Regions from separate parts of the Streptomyces sp. NPDC020780 genome, predicted to be linked through region 2. Evidence: riboswitches for the same ligand, from Rfam matches in the RefSeq annotation. Region 2 holds a riboswitch; each other region holds the start of a gene.
The links. Region 2 has a riboswitch for cobalamin ahead of ACH4VO_RS26305 (cobalamin biosynthesis protein). Riboswitches for the same ligand answer to the same signal wherever they lie in the genome.
Positions count from the first base shown of each region.

Region 1: another riboswitch for cobalamin. It lies ahead of ACH4VO_RS01350 (ribonucleoside-diphosphate reductase subunit alpha); the one in region 2 lies ahead of ACH4VO_RS26305 (cobalamin biosynthesis protein).
Region 3: another riboswitch for cobalamin. It lies ahead of ACH4VO_RS07030 (ABC transporter substrate-binding protein); the one in region 2 lies ahead of ACH4VO_RS26305 (cobalamin biosynthesis protein).

Region 1 is NZ_JBIRTB010000001.1:296,892-301,778, reverse strand. It holds gene ACH4VO_RS01370 (GntR family transcriptional regulator) at 1-389, shown strand, start outside; gene ACH4VO_RS01365 (DUF3311 domain-containing protein) at 566-820, shown strand; gene mctP (monocarboxylate uptake permease MctP) at 817-2,451, shown strand; gene ACH4VO_RS01355 (GNAT family N-acetyltransferase) at 2,638-3,138, shown strand; cobalamin riboswitch at 3,184-3,314, shown strand; gene ACH4VO_RS01350 (ribonucleoside-diphosphate reductase subunit alpha) at 3,453-4,887, shown strand, end outside.
Region 2 is NZ_JBIRTB010000015.1:128,697-133,583, reverse strand. It holds gene ACH4VO_RS26315 (inorganic phosphate transporter) at 324-1,583, shown strand; gene ACH4VO_RS26310 (hypothetical protein) at 1,596-1,820, shown strand; cobalamin riboswitch at 1,972-2,102, shown strand; gene ACH4VO_RS26305 (cobalamin biosynthesis protein) at 2,237-3,184, shown strand; gene ACH4VO_RS26300 (cobyric acid synthase) at 3,181-4,887, shown strand, end outside.
Region 3 is NZ_JBIRTB010000003.1:173,929-178,815, forward strand. It holds gene ACH4VO_RS07020 (ABC transporter ATP-binding protein) at 1-802, opposite strand, end outside; gene ACH4VO_RS07025 (FecCD family ABC transporter permease) at 799-1,968, opposite strand; gene ACH4VO_RS07030 (ABC transporter substrate-binding protein) at 1,965-3,035, opposite strand; cobalamin riboswitch at 3,065-3,252, opposite strand; gene ACH4VO_RS07035 (acyl-CoA dehydrogenase) at 3,516-4,887, opposite strand, start outside.

The DNA of each region.
Region 1 (4,887 bases), on a different contig from region 2:
CCGGGCTGCTGGACATCACGGCGGGCGGCAGGGTGCTGCGGATCGAGCGGCTGCGCCTGGCCAGCGGTGAGCCCATGGCCATCGAGACCACCCACCTCTCGGCCAAACGCTTTCCCGCGCTGCGCCGTTCACTGGTGAAGTACACCTCGCTCTACACCGCGCTGGCCGAGGTGTACGACGTCCGGCTCGCCGAGGCCGAGGAGACCATCGAGACCTCGCTGGCCACCCCGCGTGAGGCGGGGCTGCTCGGCACGGACGTGGGCCTGCCGATGCTCATGCTGTCCCGTCACTCCGTCGACGGGCACGGCGAACCGGTGGAGTGGGTGCGCTCGGTGTACCGCGGCGACCGCTACAAGTTCGTGGCCCGCCTGAAGCGGCCCACCGACTGAGCGTCCCCGCTCCGGAGAGGCGGCCGGCAGCGGCGGACCCCCTGCGACCGCGAGGGGTCCGCCGCGCCGGACCGTTGCAGGACCGCAATGCGGACAGGGGGTGACGGTGGCCGGAACCCTCGCCTAGATTTCCTGCGCATTACGACAGGTGATCAGCGAGGGGACGGAGTCGCCCTATGTCAGAAGATACCGATGCCAGGCCACCGGCCGTGACGCCCGCGAGGGTGGTCATCGCACTCTGCCTGATCGCACCGTTCGTGGCGATGCTCTGGGTGAGCTCGTACGCGAAGGTCGAACCCACCTTCATCGGCATTCCGTTCTTCTACTGGTACCAGATGCTCTGGGTGCTCATCTCGACCGCACTCACCATGGTCGCGTACAAGCTGTGGCGGCGTGACCAGCGCGCCCGCAAGGGAGGTGCGTCAGCATGAAGGACGGCGTGAACGGCGTCGCGCTCGCCGTGTTCATCTTCTTCTTCGTGGCCGTCACGGTCATCGGGTTCATGGCCGCGCGCTGGCGCAAGGCGGAGAACGAGGCCAGTCTCGACGAGTGGGGCCTGGGCGGACGGTCCTTCGGCACCTGGGTCACCTGGTTCCTCCTCGGCGGCGACCTCTACACGGCGTACACCTTCGTCGCCGTGCCCGCGGCGATCTACGCGGCGGGAGCGGCGGGCTTCTTCGCCGTTCCGTACACGATCCTCGTGTACCCGCTGATCTTCACCTTCCTGCCGCGTCTCTGGTCCGTCTCGCACAAGCACGGCTACGTCACCACCTCGGACTTCGTCCGCGGCCGGTTCGGCTCGAAGGGCCTCTCGCTGGCGGTCGCCCTCACCGGCATCCTCGCCACGATGCCGTACATCGCGCTCCAGCTGGTCGGCATCCAGGCCGTGCTCGACGTCATGGGCGTCGGCGGCGGCGAGACCACGCACTGGTTCGTCAAGGACCTGCCGCTGCTGATCGCGTTCGCCGTGCTCGCCGCGTACACCTACTCGTCGGGGCTGCGCGCGCCCGCGCTCATCGCCTTCGTCAAGGACGGCCTGATCTACCTGGTCATCGCGGTGGCGATCATCTACATCCCGATCAAGCTCGGCGGTTTCGACGACATCTTCGCCAAGGCGGGCGAGGCGTTCTCGCAGACGAACGAGGCCACCGGCAAACCGCGCGGCGCCCTCGTCCCGGGCGAGATGGGGCAGTGGGGTTACGCCACACTCGCCCTGGGTTCCGCACTCGCGCTCTTCATGTACCCGCACTCGATCACGGCGACGCTCTCCAGCCGCAGCCGCGAGGTCATCCGGCGCAACACGACGATCCTGCCGCTGTACTCGCTGATGCTCGGCCTGCTGGCCCTGCTCGGGTTCATGGCCATCGCGGCAGGGATCAAGGTGGACAACGGCCAGCTCGCCATTCCGCAGCTGTTCGAGAACATGTTCCCGGACTGGTTCGCGGGGGTGGCGTTCGCCGCCATCGGTATCGGTGCCCTCGTGCCGGCCGCGATCATGTCGATCGCCGCGGCCAACCTCTTCACCCGCAACATCTACAAGGACTTCCTCAAGCCCGACGCGACACCCGCGCAGGAGACCAAGGTCTCCAAGCTGGTCTCGCTCCTGGTCAAGGTCGGGGCGCTCGCCTTCGTCCTCACCATGGACAAGACCGTCGCGATCAACTTCCAGTTGCTCGGCGGCATCTGGATCCTCCAGACGATGCCCGCCCTGGTGGGCGGGCTGTTCACCCGCTGGTTCCACCGATGGGCCCTGATCGCGGGCTGGGCGGTCGGCATGGTCTACGGCACGGTGGCCGCCTACGGCGTCGCCAGCCCCACGCAGAAGCACTTCGGCGGCTCCTCCAAGGAGATCCCGGGCATCGGCGAGATCGGGTACATCGGTCTCACCGCGTTCGTGCTCAACGTCGTCGTGGTCGTCGTGCTGACGTTCGTCCTGAACGCCGTGAAGGCCCCGGCGGGTGTGGACGAGACCTCGCCGTCCGACTACACGGCCGACGCCGGCGACCCGGGTGTCCAGGTGGAGCTGCCGCCGGCCACGGCGGGCGCCCCGGGCGGGCACTGACACCGCCGTCCCCCCGGGCCGCCACGTCCCCGCCACACGGGGGCGTGGCGGCCCGGGGCGTTGCGGGCACCCCCGGAAGCGCGGAGCGGGCGCCGCTCCCCGCCGGGCCCGCGACGCCCCCGCACGCACCGGCACCCGGCACAGACCCCGGCGCGCCGTAGGCACCCGCTGCGGCAGAATGCCGCCATGGACGTAGCGATCAGGCCGGTCGACCCCGCGGAGTACGAGGCCCTGGGAGAGATCACGGCCGCGGCGTACCTCGGGGACGGGCTGCTGGACTTCGGCGCCGACGACCCGTACCTCGAACAGCTCCGAGCCGTGGAGCGGCGGGCGGTCGAGGCCGAGGTGCTGGTGGCGGTGGACGCCGACGGCCGGTTGCTGGGCGGTGTCACCTACGTCGCGCCCGGCAGCCCGTGGGCGGACGTCGCCGGCCGGGACGAAGCGGAGTTCCGGATGCTGGCGGTCTCCCAGGAGGCCCGGGGGCGGGGAGCGGGCGAGGCGCTCGTACGGGCCTGCATCGACCGCGCGCGGGCCGACGGGAGGCTGACCGGCCTCGTCCTGTCGACGCAGGCCGCCATGCGGGGGGCCCACCGGATCTACCGGCGCCTCGGCTTCCTGCGTACCCCGGAACGCGACTGGGAGCCCATCCCGGGCTTGCCGCTCATGACATTCCGGCTGGGTCTCTGACCCACTGCGACACAACATGTGGGGGCTGTCCCAGCAGGCGGCCCCCACATGTATGCTCGTGCTCGCTGTCGCCGCAGGGGAATCCGGTGCGAATCCGGAACTGTCCCGCAACGGTGTGACCGGTGTGCCCCGCGCACCCGGAAGTCCGAAGACCTGCCGACGGTGCGTCCGGTTCGACCGAGCCGGACGCCGAGACGTCCGGGCCCCGCGGAGGGCCGGTGGACGCCGTGCGCAGTGCTGCCCCTCCACGGGCACCGCCCTGTTCCGGCTGCCCCCTGCCTCCGCCGGCCCCAGCCGAGCGAGGGATAGCCCCAGTGACCATCGCGCCCGCCGACCCGGTCTCAGCGACCGCGTCAGCCGAGTCCACGCACACCACGGCCGACGGGCCGGGGACCGCGCTCCTGCGTACCCTGACCGAGCTGACCGCCGATCTCCCCGACACCGACCCCGGCCGGGTCGCCGCCGCGGCGCTGCGCGGCCGCAGCGCCGCGGCGGACGAGGCGGAGCTGTGCGCACTGGCCACCGAGGCCGCGGCCGGGCTGATCTCCGAGGACCCGGCCTACTCCCGGCTCGCCGCCCGGCTCCTCACCCGCGCCATCGCCGACGAGGCCGCCGGCCAGGGTGCGGTCTCCTTCTCCGCCTCCGTCTCCGTGGGGCACCGCGAGGGCCTGATCGCGGACCGGACCGCAGAGTTCGTGGCGCTGCACGCGCCCCGGCTCGACGCACTGGTCGAGCGGTCCCTCGCGGAGGGCGCCGACGACCGTTTCGGCTACTTCGGGCTGCGGACGCTGCACAGCCGCTACCTGCTGCGCCACCCGCTCACCCGGCAGGCCGTCGAGACCCCCCAGCACTTCCTGCTGCGGGTCGCCTCCGGACTGGCCGAGGACACCTCGGAGCGCGCCCTGGAGGAGGTCGAGGCGCTGTACGGCCTGATGAGCCGCCTCGACTACCTGCCCTCCTCCCCCACGCTGTTCAACTCCGGCACCCGGCACCCCCAGATGTCCTCCTGCTACCTGCTGGACTCCCCGCTGGACGAACTCGACTCGATCTACGACCGCTACCACCAGGTGGCACGCCTCTCCAAGCACGCGGGCGGCATCGGCCTCTCGTACTCCCGTGTCCGTGCCCGCGGCTCGCTCATCCGGGGCACCAACGGGCACTCCAACGGCATCGTGCCGTTCCTCAAGACGCTCGACGCGTCGGTCGCCGCGGTCAACCAGGGGGGCCGCCGCAAGGGCGCCGCCGCCGTCTACCTGGAGACCTGGCACGCGGACATCGAGGAGTTCCTGGAGCTGCGCGACAACACCGGTGAGGACCAGCGGCGTACGCACAACCTCAACCTGGCGCACTGGATCCCCGACGAGTTCATGCGCCGCGTGGACGCGGACACCGAGTGGTCGCTGTTCTCCCCGGCCGACGTGCCCGACCTCGTGGACCTGTGGGGCGACGCGTTCGACGCCGCCTACCGTGCGGCGGAGGCGGCGGGCCTGGCCCGCCGGACGATCCCGGCGCGCGAGTTGTACGGCCGGATGATGCGGACGCTCGCGCAGACGGGCCAGGGCTGGATGACGTTCAAGGACGCCGCCAACCGCACCGCGAACCAGACGGCGGAGCCGGGCCGGGTCGTGCACTCGTCGAACCTGTGTACGGAGATCCTGGAGGTCACCGACGACGGTGAGACGGCCGTCTGCAACCTGGGCTCGGTCAACCTCGGCGCCTTCGTCGACGGCGGCACGATGGACTGGGAGC
Region 2 (4,887 bases):
CGGGAGGCCGGTGAAGGGACCGCGAGGCAGCAAGTGCGGACCCGCCGGCCGGGACCGTGCGAGGGCGCCGGAGTCCGGCCACCACGGGGAAGAAGTGACCGAAGTCTCCTCAAGGGTGCGAATCGGTCACGTCACGTGTTCGCCAACAGTCCGTAAACCTTGGCCCTCGCCCCGCAGCGGGAGGGCCCGGCCACCTCGCGCGCACACAAGCGGAACGGGTGCGCACGGTTGGGGTCACCGTGCCGCCCTGCTCAGTTCACCTTCCGTTCATCCAGGTTGCTTACGTTCCACGTGCCAATGACGTCGAACGATTGCCTGGGTAAATGGAACACATCACGCTGCTGCTCGCGATCGTGATCGTGACAGCTCTCGTGTTCGATTTCACGAACGGTTTCCACGACACCGCCAACGCGATGGCCACCACCATCTCGACCGGCGCCCTCAAGCCCAAGACAGCGGTGGCCATGTCCGCCGCTCTCAACCTGGTCGGCGCGTTCCTGTCCGTGGAGGTCGCCAAGACGATCTCGGGCGGGATCGTCAACGAGGACGGCCTCAGAACCGAGGTCATCTTCGCGGCGCTCGTCGGCGCCATCCTGTGGAATCTGCTGACCTGGCTGGTCGGCCTGCCCTCCAGTTCCTCCCACGCGCTCTTCGGCGGCCTGATCGGCGCCGCGGTGATGTCGGCCGGCTGGTCATCGATCAACGGCGGGACCGTCGTCACCAAGGTCCTGCTGCCCGCGATCGCCGCCCCGCTCGTCGCCGGTCTGGCCGCGCTTCTGGCCACCAGGCTGACGTACCGCCTCAACCGGAAGATCACCGACGAGGCGCAGCTGAAGTCGACCGCCAAGGGCTACCGGGCCGGCCAGATCGCCTCGGCCGGTCTCGTCTCGCTCGCCCACGGCACCAACGACGCGCAGAAGACGATGGGCATCATCACCCTGGCCCTGGTCACCGGCGGGGTCCTGTCCCCCGGTTCCAATCCGCCGGTCTGGGTCATCTGCGCCGCCGGTGTCGCCATCGCTCTGGGCACCTACCTCGGCGGCTGGCGCATCATCCGCACCATGGGAAGCGGCCTCACCGAGCTCAGGCCGCCGCAGGGCTTCGCCGCCCAGACCAGTGCGGCCACGGTCATCCTGGCCTCCTCGCACCTCGGCTTCTCCCTCTCCACCACTCAGTCCTGCTCCGGCGCCGTGATGGGCGCGGGCCTCGGACGCAAGGGGGGTGTGGTCCGCTGGTCCACCGCCACCCGGATGTTCGTCGCCTGGGGTCTGACCCTGCCGGCCGCGGGCCTGGTCGGTGCGGGCGCCGAGTTCCTCACCAAGCAGGGCGGCTGGGGCGTCGGCGTCGTGGCGGTGCTCCTCGTCGCGGGCTCCGGTGCCATCTGGCTGCTGTCGCGCCGCAAGCCGGTCGACCACACCAACGTCAACATGCCGGACGCCGAGCCCGCGGGCGTCGTCACCACCGCCATCGCGGCCGTCAGCCCGCCGCCCGCCGGCATCGTCCCTGACCTCAAGACCACCATCCCGGCCCCGGCCCCGGCGGCCGAGATTCCGGCCGACCCGGCCCGACCGGCCACGGTGTAAGGACAGATCCGCATGAACATCGACTGGGCAGCCCTCGCCTCCGTCTTCGGCGTCAGCCTCGTGGTCACCGTCGCCTTGGTGGGCCTCTTCACCCTCGGCATCGTGGGCCTCGCCAAGCAGGCGCCCTCGGCGGCGGGCAGCGGCGGTTCCGGCGCTCCGGCGCGCTTCGGCGCGTACGCCTGCTTCGCGCTGTGCGCGGCGGCGGTGGCGTACGGGATCTATCTGATCGTCGCCTGACCTTTCCGCACCTGATCCCCCCGGGCCGGACACACCACCTGTGTGTCCGGCCGGCTGTGCGTCCGGGCGCACAGCAGCCTCGCAGGTCAGCGGCAGGTTGACGGGCGTTCGCGGGACATGGTGGACTGCCGTGGCCATGTACGGCGACAGCAGAGGAAGCCGGTGCGAATCCGGCGCGGTCCCGCCACTGTCACCGGGGAGCAGTCCCCCACACGGAAGTCACGGTCCGCCACCGCGGGCTGGAAGGCCGGGGGAACTGCGGATCCGGGAGCCAGGAGACTCTCGTCGCCGGTCACGTCGAACCAGGGCGCGGACCCTGAGTGAGGACCTATGCCATGCCCGGCTGCCGTGCGTCGGTCGCTGCCCCACCCTTCCCCCGGTTCCCGGCCCTCCGAGGCGCGACGGCCGGCTGAACCGTGCGAGCCGACCACATCTTCGCGTACGGCGCCACCGCCGGCCTGATCGGCGACCTGCTGCTCGGTGATCCCCGCCGGGGTCATCCCGTCGCCGCCTTCGGGCGGGCCGCGGCGGCCGTCGAGAGCCGGCTGTGGCGCGATCACCGCGGCTGGGGCGCCCTGCACACGCTCGTCTGCGCCGGAGGCGCCGCGGGCGCCGCGGCGCTGGCCGCCCGTGCCGTACGGGGCCGCCCGGCCGCCGCCGTGGCGCTGACCGCCGCCGCCACCTGGTGCGTCGTCGGGGGCACCTCGCTGGGCCGCGAGGCCCGGGCCGTCGGGGACGCCCTCGCCGCCGGTGACCTCGGCCGGGCCCGGGAACGGCTGCCGCACCTGTGCGGCCGCGACCCGCACGCGCTCGACGGGCAGCAGATCGCCCGCGCCGTGGTGGAGTCCGTCGCCGAGAACACCTCCGACGCCGTGGTGGGCGCCCTGGTGTGGGGCGCCCTGGGCGGCGTGCCCGGACTGGCCGGTTTCCGGGCCGTCAACACCCTCGACGCCATGGTCGGCCACCGGTCGCCGCGCCACCGGCGCTACGGCTGGGCCTCGGCCCGGCTGGACGACCTGGCCGGCTGGCCGGGTGCCCGCCTCACCGCCGTGCTCGCCGTGGTGGCCGGGGGACGGCCCCGCGAGGCCGTGCACGCCTGGCGGGCCGACGCCGGCCGGCACCCGAGCCCCAACGCGGGGCCGGTGGAGGCCGCGTTCGCGGGCGCGCTCGGCGTACGGCTGGGCGGGACCCTCGCGTACGGGGGACGGGTCGAGCACCGGCCCGTGCTCAACGGGGAGAACGGCCGGGACGTGCGGGTCGCGGACATCGAGCGCGCGGTGCGGCTGTCGCGCCGGGTGAGTCTGCTGGCCCTCGGCGTGTGCGTGGCCGGGCGGCTGGCCGCAGGACGGAGGGGTCGGGCATGAGCGGCGGACTGCTGGTCGCGGGAACCACCTCGGACGCGGGCAAGAGCGTCGTCACGGCCGGGATCTGCCGGTGGCTGGTGCGCCGCGGGGTGAAGGTCGCGCCGTTCAAGGCGCAGAACATGTCGCTGAACTCGTTCGTCACCCGCGAGGGCGCGGAGATCGGCCGGGCCCAGGCGATGCAGGCGCAGGCCGCCCGGGTGGAGCCGGCCGCGCTGATGAACCCGGTGCTGCTCAAGCCCGGGGGCGACCGGTCGAGCCAGGTCGTCCTGATGGGGAAGCCGGTCGGCGAGATGAGTGCGCGCGGCTACCACGGAGGCCGGCAGGAGGCCCTGTTCGGGACGGTCGTGGACTGTCTGGAGCAGCTTCGGAGCACGTACGACGCCGTGATCTGCGAGGGGGCGGGCAGCCCGGCGGAGATCAACCTGCGGCGCACCGACATCGTGAACATGGGCGTCGCACGGGCCGCGCGCTTCCCCGTCCTCGTCGTCGGTGACATCGACCGCGGCGGCGTCTTCGCGTCGTTCTTCGGTACGACGGCCCTGCTGAGCGCCGAGGACCAGTCGCTGGTCGCCGGGTACCTGGTCAACAAGTTCCGGGGTGACGTCTCGCTGCTGGAGCCGGGGCTGGACATGCTGTACGGGCTGACGGGTCGTCGGACGTACGGGGTGCTGCCGTACACGCACGGGCTGGGCATCGACGAGGAGGACGGGCTTCGCGTGTCGATGCGCGGCGCGGTGCGGGAGTCGGTGGTGGCGCCGCCGCACGGCCGGGACGTGCTGCGGGTGGCGGTGTGCGCCGTGCCCCTGATGTCGAACTTCACCGATGTGGACGCGCTGGCGGCGGAGCCGGGTGTGGTGGTCCGCTTCGTGGACCGGGCGGAGGAGCTCACCGACGCGGACCTGGTGATCGTGCCCGGTACGCGGGGCACGGTGAAGGCCCTCGCCTGGCTGCGGGAACGGGGTCTGGCGGAGGCGCTGCGGCGGCGGGCCGCGGAGGGGCGTCCGGTGCTGGGCATCTGCGGCGGGTTCCAGGTGCTGGGCGAGAGCGTCGAGGACGACGTGGAGTCGCGGGCGGGGCTGGTCGAGGGGCTCGGACTCCTGCCGGTAAGGGTCCGGTTCGGACGGGAGAAGGTGCTGGCCCGGCCGGTCGGTTCGGCGCTCGGGGAGACGGTGGAGGGGTACGAGATCCACCACGGGGTCGCCGACGTCCGCGGCGGTGAGCCGTTCCTGGACGGGTGCCGGGTGGGCGCGGTGTGGGGGACGCACTGGCACGGGTCTCTGGAGAGCGACGCCTTTCGGCGGGCGTTCCTGGCGGAGGTGGCGCGGGCTTCGGGGCGGCGGTTCGTGGCGGCCCCGGACACGAGTTTCGGGGCGTTGCGGGAGGAGCAGCTGGACCGGCTGGGCGACCTGATCGAGGAGTTCGCGGACACGGATGCCTTGTGGCGGTTGATCGAGGGGGGTGCGCCGGGGGGGCTGCCGTTCTTGGCGCCGGGGGCGCCGGGGGCGCCAGGGGCGCCGGACGCGCCTGTGGGGGCGGGGGCGGGGGCCGGACTCGCGACTGCGGCGGGTGCGGTGACGCCTGCGGCGGGCCTTTCTCCCCGCCCCGCCCCTTCCCGTATCCGGGGCTCCGCCCCGGACCCCGGTCCTCAATCGCCGGACGGGCTGGAATTGCCCCGGGACGCGGGCCTGACGGTGCCCGGGCCG
Region 3 (4,887 bases), on a different contig from region 2:
GCGGAGCCCCGCCCGCCGGGCGCCCCGGCAGAAAGCGCACCCAGGGCCGCCCGTCGGCCCCGTCCGGTGTCACCACCGCCCGCACTCCGTACACCTCGCGGATGAGTTCCTCGGTGATCACCTCGGAGGGCGTGCCGGCCGCCACCACGCGGCCCCCGGCCAGGACGGTGACGCGGTCGCAGAACATCGCCGCCAGATTGAGGTCGTGGAGCGCGATCACCGCGGTCACGGGCAGCGCGGCGACCAGGGCGAGCAGCTCCAGCTGGTGCTGGATGTCCAGGTGGTTCGTCGGCTCGTCCAGCAGGAGTTCGCGCGGCTGCTGGGCGAGGGCGCGTGCGATCTGCACGCGCTGGCGCTCCCCGCCCGACAGGGTGTGCCAGGACTGCCCGGCCCTGTCGGTGAGCCCGGTGCGCTCCAACGCGTCGCGTACGGCGTCCTCGTCCTCCTGGGCCGGGGCGGACCAGGCCCTGCGGTGCGGGATGCGGCCGAGACGTACGACGTCCAGGACGCTGAGCTCCACCTGGGTGACCGCGTGCTGGTCGACGACGGCGACCCGCCGGGCGACCGTACGGCGGCCGGTGTCGGCGAGGGTGCGCCCGTCGAGGGTGACGACGCCGGCGCCCGGTGCCAGGATCCCGGCCATCACGCGCAGCAGCGTGGACTTCCCGGAGCCGTTGGGGCCCAGGAGCCCGACCGTCGCCCCGGGCGGCGGTGCCATGCTCACGCCGTCCAGGACGATGCGGCCGCCGGCCTCCCGGCTCACGCGCGCGGCCCGTAGTCCCTGGCCGTCGGTGCTCCTCATGCGGTCCTCCTGGTGCGGTGGAGGACCAGGACGAAGGCCGGGACGCCGATGAGCGCGGTGACCACCCCCACCGGCACCTCCTGCGGATCCAGGACGGTCCGGGCCAGGGTGTCGACCCAGACCAGGAAGACGGCACCGGCGAGCGCGGTGACGGGCAGCAGGCGCCGGTGTCCCGAACCGGTCAGCGCGCGGGCCGCGTGCGGCAGGACCAGGCCCACGAAACCGATGGCGCCCGCCGAACTGACGAGCGCGGCGGTGAGCAGCGCCGTCGTACACAGCAGCAGGACCCGGGTGCGGGTCACACGGACGCCCAGGGCGGCCGCCGCGTCCTGGCCGAACGCGAAGGCGTCGAGCGTACGGGCGTGGCCGAGGCAGACCAGGAGAGTCACGGCGAGGACGGCGGAGCACGCCCACACATCGCTCCACCCGACCCCGCTGAGGGAGCCGAGCAGCCAGAACAGCACGCCCCGGGTCTGCTCGGCGTCGGCCGCGGTCATGACGACGAAGGAGGTGAGCGCGGAGAAGAGCTGCATCGCCGCCACCCCGGCGAGGACGACCCGGTCGGTGGTCCCGCCGAGCGAGTGGCTGAGCAGCAGGACCAGGGCGAACGAGCACAGGGCCCCGGCGAAGGCCCCGGCCTGGACGGACACCGCACCGCCGCCGGCACCGAGGACCACGACCGCGACCGCGCCGGTGGAGGCCCCGGAGGAGACGCCGAGGACGAAGGGGTCGGCGAGGGGGTTGCGCAGCAAGGACTGCATCACGGTGCCGCACACGGCGAGTCCGGCCCCGCACACCGCCGCGAGCAGGGTGCGGGGCATGCGCAGGTTCCAGATGATGCCGTCCCGGATCGGGGACAGCCGTGAGTCGCCGGCCCCGAGATGGGCGGCCACCGCGGACCAGACGTCCGGTACGGAGATCCGGGCGGGCCCGACGGTGACGGCGGCCGCGACCGACAGGAGCAGCAGGACGACTCCGCCGCCCCACAGGAGACCGTCCCGCAGGACCCGGGCACCCGGCGTACGGCGAAGGGGTGTGGCAGGCGGGCGGGCGGGCCCGGACGTAGGGGCGGCGTCGGGGCCGGACGTACGCGGGGCGGGGGCGCTCGCGTGGCGGGCGAGGCCCGGCTCCCCGCCCGGGTATGGGGCCCGTTCGGTCTCCGTCACCCCGCGAGCCCGAAGGAGCGCAGGCCGGCGGCGACGCGCTCCACGCCCTCGACCGTCCGGACGGTCGGGTTCATGGCCTGGCCGCTGAGGAGGACGTACCGTTTGTGCCGGACCGCGTCCATGTTCTTCGTGGCGGGGTTGGACTCCAGGAACCGGATCTTCTGCTCGGCGCTCTCCGCGCTCTGCGCCCGGCGGGTGAGGTCGCCGATGACCAGGACGTCGGGATTCCGGTCGGCGACGGTCTCCCAGTTGATCCGGGGCCACTCCTCGTGGGTGTCGTCGAAGACGTTCTTCGCCCCCAGTTCCGTGGTGATGATGCCGGGCGCTCCGCAGCACCCGGCGAGGTAGGGGGCGTCGGAGTCGGAGAACCAGTAGAGCAGCGTGGCGTGGGAGGCGTCGATGCCCGCGGTCGCCGTACGGACCCGCTCGCGGAGGCCGGCAACGAGCTCGTCGCCCCGCTCCTTCACCCCGAACACCCGGGCCAGGTCGTGCACTTCGGCGTAGACGCTCTCCATGGTCAGGGGCTTCGTACGGGAACCGTCCCCGCTGCCGCTGTTGTCCTTGGCCGTACAGTCCGCGGGCGAGACGTAGGTCGGAACCCCGAGTTCCTCGAACTGCTCCCGGGGCGCGACGCCGCCGGTGGCGAGCGTCGACTCGAACGAGGCGCTGACGAAGTCGGGTTCCCTGTCCAGGACCTTCTCGGAGGAGGGGCGGTTCTCCGCGATGCGGGGCACCGTCGCTTCGGCCTTCTCCAGGCCCTTCATCACCGGGTCGGTCCAGGTGGAAGTACCGGCCAGCCGGTCACCGAGGCCCAGGGAGAGCAGGATCTCCGTCGATCCCTGGTCCAGGGAGACGGCCCTGCTCGGCGCCCTGTCGACCGTCACCGTCCGGCCGCAGTTCCTCAGCGTCACCGGGTAACCGGCGCCGCCGTCCCGGCCGGCCCCGTCGGCCGCCCCGCCGCTGCCGCCGCAGGCGGTCAGCAGGACGAGTCCGGCGGTGAGCAGGGCGGTTCGGCGTACGGTACGGGCTATGGGTGGCACGGAGTCCCTCTGCGTCTCGGGGCTCATGCGCGGAGCCCGTACGGAGTCCGCCCCCGGTCGGGGGAACGGGTGCCAGCAGGTCTTCGGACTCGGGTTCGTCCGGACGGGGCGCCTTCCCGGGGCACCCGAGGGTGTCCCAGTGGCCGTGGCCCCGCCCGTCCCCCTCACCGCTGCGCGTCAGCTCCGGATTCGCACCGGATTCCCTGACTCCACGTGGAGTGCGACTGGCGCCTGCAAGCTATCACGCGGCCCGGCGGCCTTCGGCGGCCCTGCGGCAGGTACGGCGGGAAGGTGTCCCGCCGTACCTGCCGTCCGCAGTTCACCGCTCGGGGCGAACCGATTCGCCGACGGCCGCCGACGGCTTCCGGTACCTGCGGCCGAGGACGTGGACCGTGCCCCAGTACGCCAGCAGGACGGCCCGCAGCCCGAAAATCTCCAGCCACTCGCGTACGGCACGGCATGCTCCGGGTCCGCCGGCACGCGGTCGTGCGGCGCCCCGCGCGCCGTTCACCGGGCGCCCTGCGGGGAGCCGGCCGGACGGTCGTGCCAGGGGGCCTCGGGATCGTCGTAGGCGTCGGCGTAACCCGGCCCGGCGATCGGCCAGTCGGCGAGCAGTGCGGCGGGCAGTGCGAAGGAGACGGCCAGTTCACGGGCGTGCGCGGCGACGGCCGTGATCAGTTCCTCGGTGATGTCGGGCAGCGCGTCGACCTGATCGTGGGTCAGCAGTCCGGCGGCCAGCAGGTCGCCGCTGTTGCGGGCCACCCACTCGACGGTGAACAGCCGTTCCAGCTCCGCCAGCCGCTCCCGGGCGGCACCTTCGGGGAGCGCGGCACGGGCTTCGGCGTACGCCGCGGCGGCTTCCCGGTACGCGCGCGCCTCGACCGCGCGCAGGGCGGGACCGGCGGCCGCGTTCCACCGCCCGAGCCGGTCGGCGCCGGTGGCCCGCAGCATGCGCCGTTCGGCCCGGCCGTACCAGATGTCCTCCACCGCGGCACACAGCGCACCGAGGAAGCGCGGGTCGGCCAGGTCGCCGGGGCCGGACGGGGCGGCCGGGCCGGGACCGGGCCGGACGGCCGGCGGCTCCTCGGCAGCGGCGCCTGCCAGGAGCATGTCGGCCGCGACCTTGGCGTACAGGGCGATGTTGTCGCCCTCCGCCGTGATGGCGCCCTCCACGCCCGTGACGAGTTCCGTCATGCCGTTGTTCTCCAGCAGCGCCTGGGCGCCGCACCGTTCGCGGCACTGGACGATGACGGCACGGGCCTGCCAGGTGATCCATCCCTTGGCGACCGCGACCAGCCGCTCCGCCTCGTCCCTGCCCTCCTCGTCGCAGCCTTCCCACCGGTCGAGCACCCGGCGGTGGAGCAGGCTCATGGCGAAGACCGTCGCCATGGCGGAGGCGAGGGGCCCGTGGTGGGTGCGGTGGGCGTCGACCGGCACGGGGCCCGTGCCCCGGGACCCGGAGATCACCCGGTGACCGCCGTAGCGGACGGCGACGGCGAGGGTCGCGCGGGCCGTGCCCGCAGCACAGGCGCTCATGGAGATCCTGCCGGAGGTGACCCGGCCGATGGAGGTCAGGAAGCGGCTCCGGAGCCCGGCCGGGGGGCTGGTGAACCTCTCCGCGCCGCCGTCCTCGTCACGCGTTCCCAGCAGCGCGTCCCGGCCCACGAACAGCTGGTCGAAGGAGGTGAGGCAGTGGTCCACGGGACTGCCCATCCGGGCGGGCAGCCGGCGGACCCGTACGCCGGGCAGCGCCTGTGTGTCGTCGGTGAGCGGGACCAGGAAGAGGCGGATCCCGTGGTCGGTGCCGTCGACCGTCAGCCGCGCGGCGACCAGTCCGGACTTGGGCCCGCCCGCCGGGCTGGTGTTGGGCATGAACTTC